One region of the Pseudoalteromonas sp. SR43-2 genome, then DNA from elsewhere that is predicted to be linked to it. Evidence: predicted binding sites of a transcription regulator. Region 1 holds the regulator's gene; each other region holds the start of a gene.
The links. Region 1 encodes LexA, which represses DNA repair genes until DNA is damaged. Its sites were predicted from a motif close to TACTGTATNNNNATACAGTA; they were not measured.

Region 1 (5,827 bases):
GCATCCCAGTGGTAAACATATGATGAGCCCATACAATAAAGCTCAATAGTGCTATGGAGGATGTGGCGTATACCATTGAGGCATAGCCAAAAAGTTTTTTACGAGAAAAGGTAGGTACTATTGTAGATATAATGCCAAAGGCAGGAAGAATCATAATGTATACTTCAGGGTGACCAAAAAACCAAAAAATGTGTTGGAACATCACCGGGTCGCCACCGCCTGCGGCATCAAAAAAGCTCGTCGCAAAGTACTTATCGGTAAGTACCATAGTGACAGCCCCTGCAAGTACTGGCATTACGGCTATTAATAAAAAGGCAGTAATTAACCACGTCCATACAAATAAGGGCAACTTCATCCATGTCATGCCGGGGGCACGTAAGTTCACTATGGTTACAATCACATTGATTGCGCCCATTATTGAGCTAATCCCCATAATATGTACGGCAAATACAAACAATGCAGTATTATCATTACTGTATGTTGTAGACAGTGGTGCATAAAAAGTCCAGCCAAATGCAGGGCCCCCACCAGGCATAAATAACGATGCCAATAGGATTAAAAACGCAAACGGTAAAATCCAAAAGCTCCAGTTATTCATTCTTGGCAATGCCATATCTGGCGCGCCAATCATGAGTGGTATCATCCAGTTAGCAAGGCCTGTAAAGGCGGGCATAACCGCACCAAACACCATAATTAAACCATGCACTGTGGTCATTTGATTAAAAAAGTGAGGGTCGACCAACTGTAAACCTGGTTGAAATAATTCAGCCCTGATCACCATGGCCATTCCACCACCAATTAAGAACATGGTCAGCGAAAAAATTAAATATAAACTACCTATATCTTTATGATTAGTTGTGTAAAGCCAGCGTTTAAAACCTTTAGCTGGGTGATGAGCATGATGAGCTTCATTGGCGTTAGATTGTTCTACTATGCTACTCATTAGTTCGCCTCCACTTTGGCATCAAGAGCTGCCTGTATTTGACTCGGTTGAATAACATCACCCGTATCATTACCCCACGCATTACGTTTATAAGTAATAACCGCAGCTAATTGCTTTATAGATAACTGTTTGGCAAATGCTTGCATTGCCGTACCGGGTCGTCCATGGATAACTACATCAATGTGATCTTTTATATCGCCAAGCACTATCGGGCTGCCTTTAAGTGCAGGAAATACACCCGGTAACCCCATGCCTGTAGGTTGATGACATGCAGCACAATTAGCCATATATACTTGTTCGCCTAAAGTCATTAACTCTTCTTTTGGGAGGGTTTTATCAAGTAATGCGGCATCTGCTAATGCTGCTTTTTGTTTAGCCTGCTTTGCATCTGCAAGCCATGTTTTAAAATCAGCTTCAGATTTAGCGACCACCACAACGGGCATAAAGCCATGGTCTTTACCACACAACTCAGCACATTGGCCTCGGTAAGTACCTTCTTCGTTTATGTTCGTCCATGTTTCATTTATAAAGCCGGGGTTCGCATCTTTTTTAACTGCAAAATCAGGTACCCACCAAGAGTGAATAACATCATCAGAAGTCATTAAAAATCGTACTTTTTGATTTATTGGCAGTACAAGAGGCTTATCAACCTCAAGTAAGTAGTTAGGGTTTTTATCTGCAAGATTCGCTATTTCATCTTGCGGGGTAGATAAAATAGAGTAGAACTCTACATCTTCGCCCATATATTCATAATGCCATTTCCATTGCGAACCCGTAATTTTAATAGTGAGATCAGCTTTGCTGGCATCTTCCATTGCAATTAAGGTTTTAGTGGCTGGTACTGCCATAGCAATTAAAATAACAAACGGAATTGCAGTCCAAAGTATTTCTACTTTAGTGCTTTCGTGAAATTGGGCAGGTACAGCCCCTTTAGATTTACGGTGATGAATAAGTGCCCAAAACATAATTGCGAACACTATCACCCCAATCACACAACATATTATAAATATGGTCATGTGCAGCTGATATACATTATTGCTTATATCGGTTACGCCTTTGCGCATATTGTATTGGCTGTTAGCCAAAACTGGGTGCGAAAAAACACATAATATAAGCCACAAGGTAGAGGTCAGTTTACCCATGTGACGGCTCCTTTGATGCTATTGCGAATGCAAAGCGAAGAGGCATACGGCTTAAACGCCAATTCGTTATTTTTATTTTTTTAGCCAATCTTATTTAATATTGATTGGTTTTGCTGCGCCAACAACGAGTTTGTGTATATTGTGTGTTCTCAAAACTAAAAAGCTGTGAGTTATTATTAGCTCAGCACATTAACAATTAGCTAAAAAACGAACAACAAGCAAGTTTTAGTATAAAAAACAATCAGGTGATATTGAATAATTAATAAAAAATCGGTAATCAACTGGGCAACAGGAAGTTCAAAATATGAGCAAAACAAAGGGGTTTAACGCATTCGGAGGGGGAAAATATAAGTGCAAAAAAGTTTACAGCTTAAATAGTCAGTGGGCTGTTTACGCCCTATTTTTTAGTACAAATTTTAAAACAAAAATGCGTACTAATTAGTACGCATTTATAAAACTGCTTATTTAAAAGCTATTTTTAAAGTCACATCCAATCAGCGTTTCTTATAACGCCAACGGCTAAGCCTTCAATATTAAAAGACTCATTCTCAAGATCTACTTCAATAGAGTCAAAATCGTCGTTTTCAGCATGAAGTAATACTTTACGACCCGCTTTCTCAAGACGTTTTACAGTTACGTCTTCGTCTAGGCGAGCAACAACAACTTGTCCATTTTCAGCGGTTTGAGTACGATGTACAGCAAGTAAATCACCATCCATAATACCAATATCTTTCATGCTCATACCGTTAACGCGTAGTAAAAAATCTGCAGCCGGTTTAAACATTAATGGATCGATTTTACAGTGACTTTCAACGTGCTCTTGCGCCAAAATAGGTGAACCAGCAGCAACACGCCCTATAAGCGGTAAACCTAATTGTTCTGGCTCTTCTTCTTCAATTAATTGAATACCACGGCTTGCACCTGGTTTCATTTTAATTGCGCCTTTTTTAGCAAGTGCTTTTAAATGTTCTTCAGCAGCATTGGCACTTTTAAAACCTAATGTTTGCGCTATTTCAGCACGTGTAGGAGGCATACCAGTGTCTTTAATAAAAACTTTAATTAGTTCGAGTATTTGAGCTTGGCGGTTCGTTAATGGTCGCATACAACTGGTTTTCCATACAGTACATTTAACTGTGAGTATATACAGTTAAATAAAAATCGCAAATTTAAATTAAGCCTTAAAATAGCTAAAGTAATTTCACTTGTGTACATTTTAGGGATATAACTAAAGCTAAGTTTATAAATGATTAAAAATGCAAAGGAGACATTATGAGTATTTGGTACCAGCCCATCACCTTAGAGCTGTGCAAGCAGTTAGAGCAAGGCGTTAATGGCCAAGGAACATTAATGAAAACTATGGGGATAGAAGTCACAGAAATTGGCGATGATTATTTGGTTGCCACAATGCCGGCAATTCCTGAGCATCATAACCCAATGGGCATGGTTCACGGCGGTGCTAACGTTGTACTTGCCGAAACAGTTGCCAGCTATGCCGCTAACTTTGTTGTCGATTTTACAAAATTTTACTGCGTGGGGCAGGAGATTAGCGCAAGTCATTTAAAAGCATCTCGCAACGGCACTTTAACAGCAACGGCAAGAGCATTTCATATAGGTAAACGTAGTTCAGTGTGGGAAATAAAAATTACAAATAGCCGCAATGAGCTGTGCTGCGTATCAAAAATGACCGCAGCAGTCGTAGAGCGAAGATAGTTACTTTTCGATTGGGTAAATAGTAATTTCCATACCCGCACCAATCGCAGATATACGCAATAATGTATCTGCATCTAAGGCTTGATTAAAGCACTTAGGAGAAGTCCCTGATTCAAAACCAATATCAAACGTTCTACGTGAACAGCTTAACCATTGCTTTAGCGCGTTACGCGAACACGATTCAATAAGCTCACATATATGGTTTATGGCTTTATCAGGTGTGCTCACCTCACCTGTAGCTTCAATACGCGCTAGTTGACGGTATTCGTCTTTGTCATAATGTAAAATCGTCGCGACTTTTTTCAAGTCCGCCACTAGCAAACTAATATCTTGCTTTGATTCAAGCTCAAGATCTACATTTAAAAATTGAATTTCCGACATCGTTTCGTATTTATCCTCTAATAATTTCATTGCAAACTTTAACGCAGTTTTACCGTTATACCAAATCAACTATGCTCTATTAACCACTTTATATGGATATTTCGCAGCTTTTAAGTATTTTTTAGCATTTAAAGCTAGCTGGATATCAAACATCTAGCTCAATTAAACAGATAAGTCATGTTAGGAATTTAAGTGTAATCTTTTTTATTTTTAAATGATTACAGTAAGCTATAGTTTAAACTGCGACAAAATGTCGCAGTAACTTATCCCATTAATGTAATAAACTAGCCTCTAAAAATAATAAGACTAAAACATGAATAAAAAAATATTTAAACATGCTCGCAAGTTACATAAATGGTTAGGTTATTTATTAGCATTACAAATTTTAGCATGGTTACTAGGTGGTTTAATTATGAGTGCAATCCCTCTTGATAAAGTTCATGGGGAGCATCTTGCAACACGTACTCTTAATAACCCATTTACGCAGGCTGATTATGTTGCCTCCCTTGACGATATTGCCTCTCAGGTGGTTAATCCAACACAAATAATTTTTGAGAACTTCTTAACTACACCACTTATTACTGTCTTTAGTAATAACGAGCAGCAAAGCTTCAATGGCATAACAGGCCGACCATTTGAGCCGCCAACTAAAATACAAATTACCGCAAATGCTAAAGCACACTTACTTATTGACGCTCAAGTAACAAGCGCTGTACTACTAAAGCAAGGTACGCGGGAAGTCGGATATAAAACCAATGTATGGCAGGTCCAATTTGACGACACATTTAACACAACACTGTACTTGTCAGAAAATAACGGCAAAGTTGTCACCGTTCGCAGCACGCTATGGCGAATATTCGACTTTTTTTGGATGTTACATATTATGGATTACGATGAGCGAGAGAATTTTAATAATCCACTGCTTATTAGCTTTTCAGCAACCAGTGTACTTTTTTGTTTAAGTGGAATATTACTACTTATACAAAATATACGACTAAAACGATTTATCCGAATTAAAAATAAGAATAAATCAAAGTAGTCATATTGGTTTTTGAGAGCTAGCGCCCACTTATCAAAGAGTAAATAAGCCTAGGGCTTATTTTATTCCAAGTGCTTAAATCGACTCAAATGTCGCTTTAACATTTCGTTTTCGAAAATCAACTCATCACGCTCACCCAGCAATTGTAAAACTAAAGCTATTGCCGACCAATCTAACGAAAAGTCATGTTGGATACGGGCCGCTTTTTTAACTAAGGTCACTGCAGATACCGTAAATTGCCACTGCGTAACATGATCCCCCTCAATTGGAACCGCAATATTATGCTCAACTAGCTCATATAAAATTGCTTCGCTAATACCACTGCTCAAACATAGCTCTTTGCTAGTAAGTAAATCGTCTTTTTGTGTCACGATAATTTGCATTATGGCTTGCTCCAGTTATTACGGGGATCAAAGTGAGCTTTTTCGGCTAATTCTTCCCAAAGTTTTTTACTGGTATCATCAACAGATGTTGGATTAACAATTTTAAGCACGGCAAATAAGTCACCTTTAGCTTTTTTACTCATTAACCCCTTACCTTTAATACGTAAGCGTTGACCAGACTGACTATTAGAAGGAATAGTTAATTGGATATTACCTGTCAACGTAGGTA
Region 2 (5,827 bases), on a different contig from region 1:
TCAATTTTACAAGAAATTAGTGAATTTATGAGCTTAGAAGACGGTGATGTAATAATGACAGGTACACCGTCGGGCGTAGGTGAGGTAACAGCTAAAAGTATTTTTGCAGTGGCGCTTTATGCTAATGATCAGTGTTTGCTTGAGCATCAGTGGCAAGTAAGTAAAAATTAATGACTTGCTGTTGGTAGTGTTTATCAAAGTCAGTAAAGGTAGTTTTAAGCCAATTATGCTGACTTTGTTGATACTCAGGCGATTGGAGTACATTAGCTTTTAGTGCGCGGTTAATTTTTTTAAGGGCTTGCTGTGCAAAATTATTAGGTGCGTTAGCCGCACAACCTATTGCTCCTCTTATAAATTGAATGTCATTTTCTGCAATTGGCACACTTTCTATATTCGTATACTCCCCTTGTTTATTAAAGTAATCAGCCATAAACGGGTAATCAATTGAGTAGTCTAAAAAGCCGTGACTCAAGCGTGCTATAACAGCCTGACTTTCATTTTCGCTATTCCAACTTAACGAGGACTCTTTATCTCGTTTTGTATTTTCAATAATTGTATTAATTTTAGTTGTAAATTTACGTGCAGCTGCTTGCCCGTATACATATTGCGGGTCGGTTAATAAATTAATAAGGTGGATAGGCGAGCCGTGCTTTTCTTCTAATTGCGGCTTTAGCTCTTTAGTTGTGATAATTGAAAATGGGGGATATACCGTTGTTGGATTTGAGTAGTTAAGTTGTTGGTTATTATTTTTTTTATAAATAACACACGGAAAACATACATTTTTTCCTTCATTTAAATATTTATTTATACGCTGCTGAGGAACAATTAAGCGGGTATGTTTTACATCAGTTATAGTTCTGATGAGTTGCTCGGTTAGGTTGTCGCAAATTCCGCCTTGTGGTGCGCTTTCACTTTTAGCTATATGAAAAGGGGGCGTGTAACTTTGCAGCCAAATAATTTCTTCTAGAGGCTGTACTTTTTGCTCAACGGCGTGCGCGTTAAATACAATTAATAAGCAAAATGCATAGTATCCGTTTTTCAGCATTGATAAGTGTTCGTTGAATTAAGAAAACTTAATAAAAGTATAGTGTTGGTTGTAGTAGGGTCAAATATTTTAGTTAAAAGCAACCTCATTCAAGGCTGCTTTTAACTCATACATACTTAATAAGGCATCGGATGGTTTCTAAATATGGTGTTAACCTCACTAAGAATTTCGTCGTTTAGCGTTATGCTAAATGCGTCTATATCTTCCTTTAATTGAGCTATAGATGTTGCCCCAATAATTGAAGAAGTTACGCCATCTACTTGGTTACACCATGCTAAGGCTAGTTGTGCTGGAGTAATATTGTTTGCATGAGCCAGCTCAACATACTGCTTAGTTGCTTGCTCTGCATTGGGTGTATCTCTAAAAATACCGTTACGCTGCATGAAGGTCCAACGAGAGCCTTCAGGGCGAGCTCCATTTAGATATTTACCCGTTAATAAACCGGCTGCTAAAGGCGACCACGGTAAGTAGGCAATATCTTCGTGTACACATTGTTCTATTAAATACGGCCAGTCTTTAGCGTGCGCTAAGCTAAACTCATTTTGAATAGATACCATTCGCGGTAAGTTATGCTCTTTGGCCAAACTTAAAAACTGGCTTATACCCCATGGCGTATCGTCAGATAAACCGCAGTGCTTAATTTTACCTGCTTTAACACATTCATTAAGGCCTTCTAGAATATCAAGCATACTAGCTTGCTGCTCTTGTGTATTTACGTCGGTAAATTTAAGAGTGCCGGGCCATTGTCTGCCAAAGTGAGGGGTAGAGCGGTTTGGCCAATGTAGTTGATATAAATCAATGTAGTCTGTTTGAAGTCGCTTAAGTGAATCATCCACGGCTTCTATTACTGTTTGGCGAGTAATATTGCCGCCATCACGTACCCACGATAATCCATTGCCTGCAATTTTTGTAGCTAGTACCACATCGCTGCGCTTTTGCTGATTACGCGATAGCCAATTGCCAATAATTTCCTCGGTTTTACCATAGGTCTCTGGCGAAGGAGGTACAGCATACATTTCGGCTGTATCAATAAAGTTTACGCCTTGCGCTAGCGCGTAGGCTATTTGTTCATCAGCGTCGCTTTGAGTATTTTGTTTACCCCATGTCATACTCCCTAGGCACACTCGAGATACGTTTACGCCACTGCTACCTAGTGGGTTGTATTGCATAAAAATTCCTTAACTAAATTAGTTTTGAGCATGGCTGATTAAAGCCGATAAAAGAGGCTCGGAGATTGGGGCTTTTTGCCCTGTAGTAAAATCAAACATTACAACTTTAGATGCACCCGTAGTCGTTATTGCTTTTTGTGCATGGCTGTAAACGGTGTAGTTCATGGTAAAGCGATCTGTTTTAAGATCTGTAATTGTAACGCCTACAGTGAGTGTGTCGGGAAACGTTACTGGGCGTTTATAGCGAACGTTATTTTCGCTTATTACTGGGCCCACACCGTTTGGGCTTATTGTGTCGAACAGATTTATTTTATTTAAAAAGTCGATTCGGGCTATTTCAAAGTAACGTAAATACACTACATTATTTACGTGTTGTAGCGCATCCATATCAGCCCATGCTACGGTGATATCGGTATGAATAGGGTGCTGATCTTTAAACGTTTGCATTATTTATTGGCCCTTGATTTTTAAAGTACTTAGATTATCAACATGGTGTTACGAGCTCAAGGTAATTAATGGCATGTTTTTTTTATAAGATGATTGTACCTGTTTAATTTTAGGTCTACAGTTAAATTACACAGACACATAAAAACACACACAAAGGTAATAATATGCAGAATATAATTAATTGGTCCTTAGCTTGTTTGGTTTTTATAGCCTCTTTTACCTGTTACGCGATGGGGAATGAATCTGGCGCTATCATTTTAATGTTGGCAGGATTTTTATTTGAGGTTATGTATTGGCTACGTGGTTATAAGAGAGCGGAGGACAATAAACACTTTTTTTAATCGTTAACTAGGGCCTGTTGACCTTTCAGGATTAAAATTTGTTCAATCTAGGGGCTATTTAATCGCGGCGCGAGGTTTGTGACCTAGTGGGCTAAGTAAAAACCGAGCAAAGCTTCCGCGTCCTGCTCACGCCCCTTACCTACATCCATGTAGGCAACAAAGAGTACATTGGCCCTAGGCAGAACCCTTCGGGCAGCGTATGTTTGGCATTTGTGCTACGTTATCGCCTATTTATGGGGAATAACCACACTACATAGGCTCTGCCTTGCCTAAATACCAAACATACTTCTGCAAATTTAACCTCGAAAGATAAACAGGCCCTAGGCTTGCTTATCGCATGTGATTCTATAATAATGACTGTATAAATAACCAGTTATTATTGTGGTGATGAAAAAGTTTATTCACATAGACATGGATTGCTTTTATGCAGCAGTAGAAATGCGAGATAATCCAAAACTTGCATCTGTACCGCTTGCTATTGGAGGCAATAGCCGACGAGGCGTGCTCTCAACCGCTAACTATATAGCTAGAGAGTATGGCGTGCGATCGGCTATGTCGAACTATCATGCTAAACAATTATGCCCCGATTTAGTTATTGTCCCAGGGCGCATGGCTGTATACAAAGAAGCTTCAAACCAAATACGTGAAGTATTTAGCCGCTACACAGACTTAATTGAACCCCTTTCTTTAGACGAAGCCTATCTAGATGTAACAGACAGCACCGCATGTAAAGGCAGTGCCACACTTATTGCACAGCAAATAAGAGCCGATATTTACAATGCTACAGGGCTCACTGCATCAGCAGGTATTGCACCGATTAAATTTATTGCCAAAATAGCCAGTGACGAAAACAAACCGAATGGTCAATTTGTCGTTTTGCCTGATGAGGTTGATGACTTCTTAGCGCAATTACCGCTGGGGAAAATTCCAGGAGTGGGCAAAGTAACGCTCGAAAAGCTAAATTTAAAAGGCTTATATACTGGCAAGGATGTACGTGAAAAAGGCGTTAATTGGATGCAGCAACATGTGGGTAATTTTGGTGTGTCGCTTTATCAAAAATGTGCAGGTGAGTATGTTGGTAAAGTATCCACAGATCGTATAAGAAAATCGCTGAGTGTTGAACATACCTACGAGTACAACAAAACAAGTTTGCAAGAGTGCTTAGATGAGCTGCCAAGATTGTTAGAGGAATTAGTTTTAAGGCTAAATAAACAGCAGTTACAAAACCGTATTAATAAATTGAGTGTTAAGGTGAAGTTTGCAAATTTTGTAGTGACCTCAGCCGATCAGGTATATCACGAGCTCAACACAGAAATATTTGTTCAACTACTTACTAAGGCCTACCAGCGTGGGCTACAGCAGCCTGTAAGATTACTTGGCATAGGCGTTGGCATTAAAAACGAACCAGAGCAAAACTTCCAACTTAGTATTCTCGATTAAGCTGTAAAGCCTGTAACTTCAAGTTGCCATTTATTGACAGGTTATGTGATTAGCTCATCGCTCCTTGCTGGTCTTCAATATTTAAATCGACGATAATAGGGGCTTATGTTTTCTAACAGGACCTTATTTATGGCATACCCTCAAGCGGTTAGTGCAAGCCTTGAATGCACATCTCATGATGCGCTTATTATTATTAGTAATGACTTTTCTCAGTTACCAAATAACTCATTACGTGATGCTATTTTAGCTCAAGCAAACGTAGATTCTCGCATCGGTAAGCAAGTTACTTTATTAGTAATTGAAAACAAGCGCGTTGTACTTGCGCCAACCGGTCCGTTAAATAGAGATTACGACGACGTGCGTCGTTATTTTGATGCTGCTAAATTAGCAATTAACGAAGCAAAAGCGTCGGGCAGTGTTAACCCTGCATTATTTTTAACAAATTTAAATGGCGATAGCCGTTATCAGCATGCTTTAGAAGTTGCTTATTTAGGTGCTTGCCAAGCCTTATGGCAGCCATTAGAAGCGCGTGAATATCACGGTGAAAGCATTGAACCAATTACACAGATTGGTTTAGTTGGCGCAAGCGAGCAAACTATTAAAGCTGTTAATGCAATTGCAGCTGGCCAATATGCAGCGCGTGACCTGTGTGGCACTGAACCTGAGCGTATGGCTCCCCCACGTTTTGCTGATTACTGCGTTGAATTGTTTAAAGGCTCAAACATTGCAGTTGACGTAATTGATGATATTGCAGCTATTGATAAAAACTACCCAATGCTAAGTACTGTTGCTCGCGCATCGTATGCAGTTGAGCGCCATCACCCACGTGTTGTTAAGCTTGAATATGTACCAGAGGGAGAAATTACTCGCACACTTATGTTTGTAGGTAAGGGCCTTGTATACGATACAGGCGGTGCAGATTTAAAAGTAGGCGGCCATATGGCAGGCATGAGTCGTGATAAAGGCGGCGCAGCTTCTGTTGCGGGCTTTATGAAAGCCGTTGCTGATTATCAGCCTAAAGGCGTTAAAGTGGTATCGTACTTAGCTGTTGTTCGTAACTCTATTGGCTCAGATTGTTTTGTGCCAGATGAAATTATTACTAGCCGTGAAGGTGTTCGTGTACGTATTGGTAATACCGATGCAGAAGGGCGTTTAGCAATGGGCGACCTGCTTAGCGAAATGAAAGATTTAGCTAAAGGTGAGATTAACCCAACGCTGTTTACTGTTGCTACATTAACGGGTCATGCGGCACGTGCAATGGGTCCTTACGGTGCGTATGTTGAAAATGGTCCAGCTCGTAGTGCTGGTGTCTCACGTCAAATAGCTGACCTTGGAGATTTGTGGGCCGATGGCGCTGAAGTATCGCGTTCACGCCGTGAAGACTA
Region 3 (5,827 bases), on a different contig from region 1:
CCTGCCACCCCATGACAGTGCGCTACCAAGCTGCGCTACATACCGACGTTGTTTGCAATAGTACGTGTATTTTTTAAAAAATCAATAAGCGATTGTTTGTTTGGGTGTTTATTACGCAAGAGGCCTAAAAAGGCGCCCTTGCGGTGTATTAATTAGCTAGTCTTTATTTAACCACTTTTTGATCGAGTCATACATCTCATCTCGTATTAATGGCTGAGCTTTTTTGTTAGGGTGTAAACTATCGTTTTGCATTAGCTCAGGTTGGCCGGCAATATCGAGCATAAAAAAGTTCATTAAATGCGCATTTGTTTCTTCGCTAACGCGCGAAAAAGTGTCAGTAAACATTTTACTGTAACGCGGGCCGTAATTAGGGGGAATGTAAATCTCCATTAAGGCGGTCATGGCATTAGCTGCTTGGCTTTTTTGAATAAGAGACGTTAAGTTAGTTTGCATTTTTTTGACTGGAAAACCACGTAAACCGTCATTAGCACCTAGCTCAATAAGTACATGAGTGGGTTCGTATTGCTCAAGCAATGCATCTAAACGGCGTAGGGCTCCACCAGATGTTTCGCCACTAATACTGGCGTTGATAAGTTCAATGTCGGCTTGTTCGTCATCGTATTTATCTTGTAACAATTTTACCCAGCCTTCTTCTTGTTGAAGTCCGTAGGCTGCGCTTAAACTGTCACCGAGTATTAAAATCGTGTTGTCGGCTGCTGCGCTCAGCGGTTTGATAACTAAAAATAAAATGAATACTAAACGAAGGATTGAATGAGTCATATGTCAGCGCTTTCTCAATTAAATATAATTCAGGTTAATGGTTTGTCTAAAGTAGTCTCTACCTTTGAAGGTGAGCTGCCCATCCTCAGCGACATCAGCTTTAATGTCAAGCATGGTGAGTCTGTTGCTATAGTTGGCACATCGGGCTCAGGTAAATCTACGTTACTCAGTTTATTAGCAGGGCTGGATACCGCAAGCAGCGGTGAAATATTTTTAGATGGTGAACCATTACACAATTTAGATGAAGAAGAGCGTGCTGCACTGCGCGCGGCTAAAATTGGATTTGTGTTTCAATCGTTTATGTTAGTACAAAGCTTAACGGCACTAGAAAACGTTATGCTACCAGCAGAGCTCGCTGGTGAAAGTGATGCAAAAGAGCAAGCAATTGCTTTGCTTGAAAAAGTAGGCTTGAGCCATCGAATCGATCATTACCCGTCGCAACTCTCTGGCGGTGAACAGCAGCGTGTTGCTATTGCGCGAGCATTTATTGGTACACCTAAAATACTATTTGCTGATGAGCCTTCGGCTAATTTAGACAGCAAAAACGGTAAAATGATTGAATCGTTATTATTTGATTTAAACACGCAACACGGCACCACGCTTATTTTGGTGACTCACGATGAAGGGCTTGCACAAAAATGTGAGCACATTATTCAAATAGAAGCGGGTTTACTGGTAAAAAGCCAAGTAGAGGACGTTGCTAATGTGGGTTAAGTTAGCGCTTAAGTTATTTTCGCGAGAATTTCGCCGTGGTGAGCTCACGGTTATAAGCGCAGCTATCGCTCTTGCTGTGTTAACCGTGCTTACACTGTCGATGGTTACTGAGCGAATAGGGCAAAGTATTGCGCAAAAAAGCAGTGCTTTTATTGCAGCAGACCGTGTACTTGCAAGCGACCATGTTCTGGACACCGCTTTTATTACTCAAGCACAGAGCCAAAATTTAAAAACGGCGCAAATGGTGTACTTCGACACTATGTTGTTTGCCGATGATGAAATGCAGTTTAGCTCAGTAAAAGCGGCATCTAATGCGTACCCGCTAAAAGGGCAGTTAAAAGTTAAAGATACACTAACCGGTGAAACTAAAGTTGCTAATAGCGGGCCAACGCCGGGTGATGTGTGGCTAAGTGAATCGGTATTTTACAGTTTAAATATTGATATAGGCGCGCAAGTAGAGCTTGGCGCGGCATTATTTAATGTTTCAAAAGTTATTGTAGAAGAGCCAGACGCGCCATTTAATGTATTTTCGAGTAGCCGTCGTGTGCTTATTAATATTGACGATGTGGCAAAAACTGAAGTTGTGCAGCCGGGTAGTCGTGTTTATTACCGCCAACTTTATGCAGGTAGTGAGGCTGACATAAATAGTTTTTATGAGTGGCTTAAACCACAAATGAAAGAAAACCAACAATGGTATGGCGTTAAAGACCGCCAATCACCCATTTCAAACAGCTTAAACCGCGCAGAGAGCTTTTTATTACTTGCTGGTTTACTAGGCATTATTTTGGCTGCAGTGGCTATAGCTGTTTCAGCAAAACGTTATTGTGAACGCCAATACGATCCAGTAGCGATGATGAAAACGCTAGGCGGTAGCCGTTCAATAATCCGCAAAATATACATGCTCCATTTATTGCTTGTATGTGCAATGGCGGTAAGTATTGGGCTGTTAATTGGTTATGGTTTGCAAGAAATAGCAACAAGTTACTTATCAAAAAGTATGGGCACAGAGCTGCCTTTAGGTGGCTTTAAACCTTGGCTGGTGGCTATAAGCACTGGCGTAATTTGTGCTGTTATGTTTTCTATTAAACCATTGTTTGATTTATTTGATATTCCACCGCTTAGAGTACTGCGCCGTAACTTAGGCGACAAGTTGGCGGTAAGTCGTGTGCATTTAGGTATGAGTGCGCTAACTGTGTTTTTATTAATGTGGTTATTTAGTAACAACATAAAAATAACGCTAATTTTGTTTATATCAACACTTGCGCTAATTGGTGTGCTGTTTTTAGTATCTAAATTAATATTTGGTGGTGGTCGAAGACTAGGATTAAAGCCAGGTAATAGTTGGTCGCTTGCAATTGCGTCTATTCAAAAGCGTGCAAATGTGAACGCGGTACAGTTAATTAGTTTTTCGTTAGCGATTAAATTACTGCTGTTTTTAGTGGTGCTTAAAAACGACATGATATCTGATTGGCAGTCGCAACTTCCAAGCGACGCGCCTAATGCGTTTTTGGTTAATATTACGCAAAATGAGCTTGAGCCAATTAATGAATATTTAGCTCAAAAAGATATTCAGGTATCAGAGTTTTATCCAACTATTCGTGGGCGCGTAAATGCGGTAAACGGCGAGTTGGTAGCGCGTTCTGTATCGCTGCAAGACAACGAGAAAAAAGACGAAGAAGCACGTGCAGGTATTGGTCGTGAGCTAAATCTTACATGGCTTAAAGATGTGCCTGATCAAAATGAAGTAACACAAGGCACGTGGTTTGGTGAAAATGCGATGGCTGAGGCTTCAGTAGAGGAGTCGATGCTTGAGCGTTTAGATGTTGAGATAGGCGATACGCTTACATTTTTAATTGGTTCGCAGTCGTTCGACGCTAAAATCACCAGTGTGCGCAAAGTAAATTGGGCCACGCTTAAACCTAACTTTTTTATTATTTTAAGCCCTGATGTACTTGCAGATTTTCCGGCGACGTATATTTCGTCGGTACGTATAAACCCAGATCAAAAGCGTGACTTTAGCCAGTTATTGCGTACTTACCCTACTATTACAGCCATTGATATTGATAACTTTGTTAAGCAAATACAAACAACTATTTCGCAAGTATCGCTCGCCATTGGCTTTGTACTTGCCATTGTTGTGCTGTGTGGCGCGCTTGTACTTATATCGCAAGTGCAAGCTAGTTTAGGTGAGCGCATGCAAGAAATTGTAATACTGCGAACGCTTGGCGCTAAAAGCCGATTAATTAAAAACGCGACCTTGTACGAGTTTTTATTACTCGGCGGTTTAGCTGGCTTAGTTGCCGCATTTTTTAGTGATATAGCGCTTTTAATTGTGCAGCAACAAATGTTTGATTTAGCAGGTAAGTTACACCCGCATATATGGATTATAGGTCCGGTAGCTGGCGGCGTATTTGTGGCAGGTTTAGGCTATTTAATGATTGCCCGAACACTTAAACAAAACACCCAAGGATTAGTGCGTGCCCTAGGGTAAGCTTAAACTAACATGCTCTGTAAATGCCCACCTAGTACGTGGGCATTTTTGTTTTTCTTTGTACTGGTAATTTATACAGTGCTCTGGCATTATTAGCGTAATTTAAAAATAATAACAATGGAGCGCTGTTTGGCCATCATTTTAGGGATCGATCCTGGTTCACGTTTGACCGGATATGGTGTTGTTGCCCATCAAGGTTCTAAATTTACATACTTAGGCAGTGGCTGTATAAAGTTAGCCGATCATCCTTTTCCGGTTAGGCTTAAAATGATCTACCAAGGCATTACACAGCTTATTGAGCAGTTTTCGCCAGAAACCTTTGCCATTGAAAAAGTATTTATGGCGCACAACCCCGATTCAGCTTTAAAACTAGGCCAAGCTAGAGGCGCTGCGATTGTTGGCGCTGCAATGGCCGACTTACCCGTATTTGAATACTCAGCTAGGCAAATTAAGCAAGCAGTAGTAGGCAACGGTGGCGCAGATAAAACACAAGTGCAACACATGGTAAAAAATATTTTAAAATTACCCGGTACGCCACAGTCCGATGCAGCTGATGCACTCGCTATTGCGATTTGCCACGCCCACTCAGAACAAAATTTAATTAAACTAGCGGGCAGCGCAAGCAAAACCGTTAGAGGACGTTTAAGGAAATAATTATGATAGGCCGCTTAAATGGTATTTTAGTCGAAAAACAGCCACCAGAAATATTACTCGAAGTAAGTGGTGTAGGTTACGAAGTACAAATGCCGATGACCTGTTTTTACGATTTACCAAAAATTGGTGAAAATGCGATTGTTTACACTCACTTTGTAGTGCGTGAAGATGCTCAGCTATTATTTGGTTTTAATAATAAAGTTGAACGTGCCTTGTTTAGAGAGCTATTAAAAGCAAATGGCGTAGGGCCAAAACTTGGCTTAGCTATTTTATCGGGCATGTCGGCAAAACAATTTGTAAGTTGTGTAAATAACGAAGACTCAACATCGCTTGTTAAATTACCCGGTGTAGGTAAAAAAACAGCCGAGCGTTTAGTACTCGAAATGAAAGACAGACTAAAAGATTGGGGCAATGATTTATTTACGCCATTTAGCGACAGCGCAGTAATAGAGCCATTGAGCGATGCGACAATTGCTAATAATGCAGCGGATGATGCCGTATCGGCACTGCTTGCATTAGGTTATAAATTGCCACAAGCTCAAAAAGCAGTAAAATCGATAAGTAAACCCGATATGTCTACTGAGGTTCTTATTAGAGAATCTTTAAAATCTATGTTGTGAGTAACCCATGATTGAAGCGGATCGCTTAATTGATGCGACTGAAAAAACAAATGAAGACTCTATAGATCGTGCAATAAGACCAAAACTTTTAGCCGACTACAGAGGCCAGCCTCATGTTAAGCAGCAAATGGAAATTTTTATTGAAGCTGCGCGAACCCGTGGTGAAGCGCTCGATCATTTATTAATATTTGGCCCACCTGGGCTTGGTAAAACCACGCTTGCAAATATTGTAGCCAATGAGTTACACGTAAGTATTAAAACAACATCAGGCCCTGTACTTGAAAAAGCAGGCGATTTAGCTGCTCTACTTACTAATTTAGAAGAGGGCGACGTGCTGTTTATTGATGAAATACACAGGCTAAGCCCGCAAGTTGAAGAAATACTGTATCCCGCAATGGAAGACTACCAGCTTGATATAATGATTGGTGAAGGCCCAGCTGCGCGTTCTATTAAATTAGACTTACCTGCATTTACACTCATTGGTGCAACCACACGAGCAGGCTCGCTTACATCGCCACTGCGTGACCGTTTTGGAATTGTGCAGCGATTAGAGTTTTATTCTGTAGAA

Region 2: a site for LexA is predicted at 3,358-3,377, ahead of dinB (DNA polymerase IV). Genes of this name have one in related genera too.
Region 3: a site for LexA is predicted at 4,047-4,066, ahead of ruvC (crossover junction endodeoxyribonuclease RuvC). Genes of this name have one in related genera too.

Annotation. Positions count from the first base shown of each region.
Region 1 is NZ_JACJED010000020.1:12,075-17,901, reverse strand. Features, by position in the region: gene ctaD (cytochrome c oxidase subunit I) at 1-943, opposite strand, end outside; gene coxB (cytochrome c oxidase subunit II) at 943-2,085, opposite strand; gene lexA (transcriptional repressor LexA) at 2,570-3,187, opposite strand; gene H5120_RS15680 (PaaI family thioesterase) at 3,355-3,795, shown strand; gene H5120_RS15675 (hypothetical protein) at 3,796-4,176, opposite strand; gene H5120_RS15670 (hypothetical protein) at 4,490-5,215, shown strand; gene H5120_RS15665 (chaperone modulator CbpM) at 5,278-5,598, opposite strand; gene H5120_RS15660 (DnaJ C-terminal domain-containing protein) at 5,598-5,827, opposite strand, start outside.
Region 2 is NZ_JACJED010000001.1:212,043-217,869, forward strand. Features, by position in the region: gene H5120_RS01055 (fumarylacetoacetate hydrolase family protein) at 1-171, shown strand, start outside; gene H5120_RS01060 (ABC transporter substrate-binding protein) at 122-1,045, opposite strand; gene H5120_RS01065 (aldo/keto reductase) at 1,162-2,214, opposite strand; gene H5120_RS01070 (thioesterase family protein) at 2,233-2,661, opposite strand; gene dinB (DNA polymerase IV) at 3,390-4,442, shown strand; gene H5120_RS01080 (leucyl aminopeptidase family protein) at 4,572-5,827, shown strand, end outside.
Region 3 is NZ_JACJED010000027.1:45,464-51,290, forward strand. Features, by position in the region: tRNA gene H5120_RS18555 (tRNA-Pro) at 1-45, opposite strand, end outside; gene H5120_RS18560 (arylesterase) at 157-780, opposite strand; gene H5120_RS18565 (ABC transporter ATP-binding protein) at 781-1,494, shown strand; gene H5120_RS18570 (ABC transporter permease) at 1,484-3,985, shown strand; gene ruvC (crossover junction endodeoxyribonuclease RuvC) at 4,115-4,639, shown strand; gene ruvA (Holliday junction branch migration protein RuvA) at 4,642-5,259, shown strand; gene ruvB (Holliday junction branch migration DNA helicase RuvB) at 5,267-5,827, shown strand, end outside.